Regions from separate parts of the Pseudoalteromonas obscura genome, predicted to be linked through region 1. Evidence: predicted binding sites of a transcription regulator. Region 1 holds the regulator's gene; the other holds the start of a gene.
The links. The regulator FliA, encoded in region 1, starts transcription of late flagellar genes. The targets are predictions, from matches to a motif close to CTAAAGNTNNNNNNNNNNNNGCCGATA.
Positions count from the first base shown of each region.

Region 2: the regulator FliA is predicted to act here: its motif matches at 1,481-1,507, upstream of QNM18_RS18305 (DUF5610 domain-containing protein).

Region 1 covers NZ_JASJUT010000018.1:82,579-86,004, forward strand. The annotation lists gene flhF (flagellar biosynthesis protein FlhF) at 1-341, shown strand, start outside; gene QNM18_RS25900 (MinD/ParA family ATP-binding protein) at 334-1,194, shown strand; gene QNM18_RS25905 (RNA polymerase sigma factor FliA) at 1,197-1,931, shown strand; gene cheY (chemotaxis response regulator CheY) at 1,979-2,362, shown strand; gene QNM18_RS25915 (protein phosphatase CheZ) at 2,383-3,150, shown strand; gene QNM18_RS25920 (chemotaxis protein CheA) at 3,166-3,426, shown strand, end outside.
Region 2 covers NZ_JASJUT010000009.1:1,104-4,529, reverse strand. The annotation lists gene QNM18_RS18315 (thiol:disulfide interchange protein DsbA/DsbL) at 1-216, shown strand, start outside; gene trmA (tRNA (uridine(54)-C5)-methyltransferase TrmA) at 280-1,377, opposite strand; gene QNM18_RS18305 (DUF5610 domain-containing protein) at 1,539-2,642, shown strand; gene murI (glutamate racemase) at 2,719-3,426, shown strand, end outside.

The sequences.
Region 1 (3,426 bases):
GTTCAAGAGTTGATATTCGTAGCTACTTAGTATTAAGTGCAACATCGCAAATGCATGTTTTGCAAGAAACTGTCAATCACTTTAAAAAAGTAAATTTAAGCGGTTGCATTTTTACAAAACTTGATGAATGTCTAAGTTTAGGTGAGATTATTAGTATTGCGATTCAAAATCGTTTGCCAATAGGGTATCTTACCAACGGACAGCGAGTGCCAGAAGACATTCGTGTAGCAAATGCTCAAAAATTAGTTAAAAAGGCTGAGCAATTGTATTTAAAAAGAACAAAAGCACAACATTCACGACGTGAAGCAGTGGCGTCCCAGACAGTAGGAATGTATGATTAATACAGTTTTAGATCAAGCAAGTGGCCTGCGTAAAATGAATCAAAAAAGTAACCACGGAGTAAAAGTAATAGCAGTAACTGGTGGTAAAGGAGGAGTCGGTAAGACCAATGTTTCATTGAATACTGCGATTGCGTTAGGACAACAAGGCCATAGAGTATTAGTTTTAGATGCTGACCTTGGATTAGCAAATTGTGACGTAATGCTAGGGTTACGTGTTGAGCGCAACCTGTCTCATGTGCTATCCGGCGAATGTGAATTAGATGAGATTTTAGTAGAAGGGCCTGCTGGTATAAGAATTGTACCTGCTACTTCAGGTTCTCAAAATATGGTTGAATTAAGCCCAGCAGAACATGCCGGTCTTATTCGAGCATTCAGTGAATTAAGTAACGATTTTGATGTTCTGATTGTCGATACGGCTGCTGGTATTTCAGATATGGTACTCAGTTTTTCAAGAGCAGCTCAAGACGTCATGGTTGTAGTTTGTGATGAGCCAACGTCAATCACAGATGCTTATGCACTGATAAAAGTATTAAGCCGAGAGCACGGAGTTTACAAATTTAAAATCGTCGCGAATATGGTGAGAAGCCTTCGTGAAGGTCAGGAACTCTTTGCAAAGCTCTCGAAAGTAACGGATAGGTTTTTAGATGTAGCGCTTGAACTCGTTGCAACAATACCTTTCGACGAAAATATGCGAAAGTCTTCGCGTCGTCAAAAAACGATCGTGGAACTCTACCCTAATTCCCCAGCTGCAGTTGCATTTAGGGGATTGGCAAGTAAAGCAGTGAAATGGCCTGTACCTCACCAGCCTTCAGGTCACTTAGAGTTTTTCATTGAGCAACTAGTTAACGGGTAATTATGGCTACACCGGTCAATCGAATGGCGGGATATCAAACAGCAGATCATCTGAATAAGGTGGTTGAGCGTCATACACCTTTAGTCAAAAAAGTTGCTTGTCATTTGCTCGCGAGACTACCCGCGAGCGTTCAACTCGATGACCTAATTCAATCTGGCATGATTGGTTTAATTGAAGCGACAAAGAATTTTGATGCAAGTAAAGGGGCTAGCTTCGAAACCTTTGCAGGGATTCGCATTCGCGGCGCAATGTTAGATGAAATACGCCGTGGAGACTGGGCACCACGCTCAGTTCATAAAAATAGCCGTATGGTGGCAGAGGCTATTTCTGAGCTGGAAACAGCCTTAGGCCGAGAGCCTAAAGATACTGAAATCGCTGAAAAACTTGATATTCCCTTAGATGAGTACCATCATATTTTACATGACGTAAATGCAAGTAAAATTATTGGCATTGAAGACTTGGGTGTCGATCAAGATGTAATTTCACCTGCAGGCAGTGATTTAGCGCTAGACAAACCATTCAATAACGTTAAGAATGAGCGCTTTAATGAATCGTTAGTAGAAGCAATTAAAACATTACCTGAGCGAGATGCGATGGTTTTGTCTTTGTACTATAACGATGAAATGAATTTAAAAGAGATTGGCCAGATCCTTGATGTGAGCGAGTCTCGAGTGAGTCAGATTCATGGTCAGGCAATGATTAAACTCAGAGCCAAGATAAATGACTGGATCAATTAGAGTACATTTTATTATTTATTTAGGTTCAAACCTCACCGGAGGAAGTTTTGGATAAGAACATGAAAATTCTCGTGGTTGATGATTTCTCTACAATGAGAAGAATAATCAAAAACCTTTTGAGAGACTTAGGCTTTACAAATGTTCAAGAGGCAGATGATGGCAGCACTGCGCTTCCAATGTTGCAAAATCAAGAATTTGACTTTGTTGTTACCGATTGGAACATGCCAGGCATGCAAGGTATCGATCTGCTAAGAGCGATAAGAGCCGATGATAGCCTTAAGCACATTCCAGTGCTGATGGTAACTGCAGAAGCTAAAAAAGAACAAATTGTTGCAGCAGCTCAAGCTGGTGTAAATGGTTATATCGTCAAGCCGTTTACAGCTGGAACATTGAAAACTAAGTTAGAAAAAGTCTTTGAACGCTTAGGCTAGTTACTAGTAAGGATAGGCTTATGTCAGAATCCTCTGCGCCACAAATAACATTAGAGCAAGCAAAGCAACTTGTTGAGTTTCTTGAAAATGGTGAACAAGAAAAAGCTGATCAAATTTTAATTGAAGCGACTAATAAAGAACAATCTGAATTATTTGCTGAAGTCGGAAAATTGACACGCCAATTACACGAATCGTTGAAAAACTTCGAGTTAGATACGCGTTTATCAGACTTAACAACTGAAGCCTTACCAGATGCAAAACAACGTTTAAATTATGTCATGGAAATGACAGAAAACGCGGCTAATAAAACAATGGACGCGGTGGAAGCGAGTTTGCCGCTTGCTCAACAGTTGGCAGATGAGCTTTCTGAAATAAAGCCTACCTGGGATAGGTTAATGAGTCGTGATATACAATTAGGGGAGTTTAAATCCCTGTGTCACGACTTAAATGACTTTATGCAATCTTCACAAGGCCGTACCGATGAGCTACAAACCTTGATGACAAATGTCTTGATGGCGCAAGATTATCAAGATTTGACTGGTCAAGTTATTCGCCGAGTCATTGAACTTGTCAGAGAGGTTGAAGACAGTTTAATTCATTTATTAACTGTATTTGGCACGTCAGAAGTGGGTCAACTTAGCACGGCTCAACAACCACAAGAAGTAGTTGAAACCACCACTGATGAACTATCAGGTCCAGAAGGACCTATCATTGACGCTGAAGAACGAGACGATGTCGTGTCTGGTCAGGATGAAGTTGATGATTTGTTATCTAGTTTGGGTTTCTAATAGGAGAGTATAATAATGAGCTTTGAAGTCGATGAAGATATCTTACAAGACTTTCTTGTTGAAGCTGGAGAAATACTCGAACTGTTATCTGAGCAACTCGTTGAATTAGAAAACAACCCAGATGACAAAGATTTACTAAATGCAATTTTTAGAGGGTTCCACACAGTTAAAGGTGGTGCTGGCTTTCTAGGCATGAATGAGCTGGTTGATGCTTGTCATGGTGCTGAGAATGTTTTCGATGTACTGAGACAAGGTCAACGTTCAGTCAACCCAGAA
Region 2 (3,426 bases), on a different contig from region 1:
GGCGCGAAATTTGACAAGATGTACAAGAGTTTTTCTGTACGTACTAAAGCCTCAAAAATGGCGAGACAGCAAAAACAACTTCAAGATAAAGGTGCTTTATCAAGTGTACCTACATTTATCGTTAATGGTAAATATAAACTGGTATTAGGTAGAAGTTCTGGTATTACAAGCCCGGATGATATCGCTAAACTAATTAACTACTTGGCGAGTAAATAACAAAACGTTTGGCATACAAAAAACCCCGCATGTGCGGGGTTTTTTGTTCTAGGGCAAAGTGACTTACTTACGAGTTAAAAATACACCTGATTCGACATGGTGCGTATAAGGGAACTGATCAAATATAGCTATTCGCGAGATAGTATGCGTCTCAGTTAATATCTCGAGGTCCCGCTCCAGTGTATCTGGGTTGCAAGAAATGTAGATAATATTGTCGTAGTTACTCACTAAGCGACAGGTTAGTTCATCCATGCCTGCACGAGGTGGATCAACTAAAATTGTCTGACAGTTGTAGGATTGTAAATCTATTCCGTTGAGTCGAGAAAAGGTGCGTTTGCCTTGCATTGCGTCAGTAAACTCTTCACTCGACATGCGAATAATATCGAGGTTACCGACTTGGTTCGCTGCAATATTGTACTGTGCAGAATGGACTGATGATTTTGATATTTCAGTTGCAAGAACGCGGTCGAAGTGCTCAGCTAAGGCGATAGAAAAGTTACCATTACCGCAATAGAGCTCCAGCAAATCATTTGATAGTGGGACCGCGATGGATTTTGCCCATGACAACATTTTTTCATTCACTTTGGCGTTAGGCTGTGTAAAGCTATTTTCTACCTGTTGGTAAATATACTCTTTACCATCTACATTGAGCCTTTCAGTCACAAAGTCATCACCAAAAACGACTTTTTGCTTTCGCGCGCGGCCAATAAAATCAATTTTATATGTTTCTTGTAGCTCAGCTCTAAGCGCAGTCATCGCTTGTTGCCAGTCATCATCCAACTTTTTGTGGTAAAGCAAACTAACTAATATCTCACCACTGAGTGTTGAGAGGTAGTCGATTTGAAATAGCTTACGTCTCAGAATTTCATTGTGACGTAATTTATTCATCATCACTTGCATAAGCTCATTGACCAATGGAGCACCAGGATCAAATTGGTCAACGCGTATTTTCTCTTTGCTTTGTTGATCAAACATTATGTGATACAAGTCTTCACCATCGTGCCATACTCGAAATTCACAGCGTTGCCTGTAGTGACTTTTTTCAGAGTCATAAACCTCTAATTCAGGTGCGTTAAAGCGTGCAAATTGCGTGCTGATGCGCTGTTTTTTTTCTGATAGCTGTTGGCTATACAAAGAAGTATCAATATTGATCACGGCCATGCTGAGATTACCTTTATGTATTGCAAGGAGGCGCTATTTTAGGTGGCGAGGAACATTTGTCCAGTGCTTACCATTAAAATTGCACTTTTATTGAACAAAATAGCTTTAGCTTTGGCGTATATGGCCGATAATTAACTGATAGGGTATAGCGGAGAGCAATCATGAAGATCGGACAGTTGAATCAGCTGTTAAACCCAGCGATGCAGCACAATGCTGCGAAAGCTAAACCGACCATTCCTAATATCTCAATAAACTCCGATGTTTATCAAGGTAATAAGTCTCAGGTCGCAGCGAAAGTGCTCGATGATAAGTTGGCGCAAGCGCTTGGCATTGAAAAAAAAGAAGAGCAAGAAAAACCGCTCTTTGATTTCGAAGAGATTGTCAAAAATGTCCTTGGCTTTGTGCAAGGTGCAATTAACAAAGCAAAAGCTGATGGCAAAGATGATGACACATTAAAAGGTATGTTTGAGCAAGCCCGCAAAGGGGTGCAAATGGGGATTGATGAAGCGACCGATGAATTAACCGAATCTGGTTTATTGAATGATGACATCACAGAGGGAATTGAAAAGTCCAAAGAGGGCATCTTTAAAGGCTTGGATGAATTTGAAAAAGAGCTATTTGATCCAAGCCCTCAACATTTGTCAGTGAGTGCGGCTCAATTTGCGAGTTTATCTAATAAAGCTGAGTACGCATTTACTACCGCAGAAGGCGATGAAGTAGTTATTTCATTTAGCGATGCTTATAGCCAGTCACGTGCAGCTAGCTACGAGCGGGATGGAAACAATGTCGGTTTTGCCTATGGGGAGAGTCAATCTCAAGAAGTGAGCTTCTCTATAAGTGTCAATGGTGAGCTTAATGAAAAAGAACAAGAAGCCATTAATGCGATGATGGAAGATATTCGAGATGTCAGTGATTCGTTTTTTGCGGGTGAATATGATGAAGCGTTTGAACTTGCTCAAGGGTTAAGTCTTAACAGTGAACAAATATCAAATTTCACGATGGATTTAAGGCAGAGTAAAACATCAGCGGCTATTGCACAGTATCAACAAAGTAACCCAATGAAAGAGTTGGAGCAGGCGTTTGCACCACTTGATAAGAGGCTCGAAGGAATTAACGCCGATGCGGAGTCTTTGGGAATACAAGCACAATTGCCAGATATTATGGCCTGGATGAATGAAGGGCAGCAAAGGCTCAATCAGTTTTTAGATTATGCACAATCCTATTTTGGAGCGTTAAATAATAAAGCTGAAACGCAAAATAGCTAGATAGCTTGCGCGGCGCAGTTTATTTTATGTGTATAGCATGGCAAACTTCAGTCCTCGTTTTTTGGGGGATTGAAGTTTGCCGCATATATTAGTTTTTGATTCAGGAATTGGTGGGACAAGTGTTTTATCAGAGCTTCAGCAAAGGCTTCCTGAGGCACGATACAGCTATGTAATGGATAATGCGCTTTTACCCTACGGACTCCAGTCACAAGAAACAATTACCAATAGGTTAAAATCACTGTTGTTTTGGATACACCAAAATGACCTGAACGTTGATATTATTGTTATTGCGTGTAATACAGCTTCTACCTACGCGTTAGAGACTGCCAGAAAGCACACTGAAATCCCAATCGTTGGTGTGGTGCCTGCCATTAAGCCTGCAGCTCATAGTAGCGTCAATAAACACATTGGGCTCCTTGCAACGCCCGCGACTTCTAAAAATGCATACACAGCTAATTTGATTTCAAATTTTGCACAAGAATGTAGAGTAGATATTTACCATTCGACAGAATTGGTCAATATTGCTGAGTCTTATTACTGGCATAGAGAATTACCCTATGAGCGGTTGAAAGAGGAACTGAAACGCTTAAAAGTAAATCCTTGCCTCGATAGACTCGTCTTAGGTTGTACTCATTTCCCAATCATTAAAGAGGCACTGAAAGAGCTTTTGCATAATGAAGTTGAATTGGTGGATTCAGGTTACGCAATTGCAAAGCGGGTAGAGTATCTATTAATGCAAACAAGTAGATTCTCGATGGTAAGTAGCGTAAGTAGCCAAACAGCT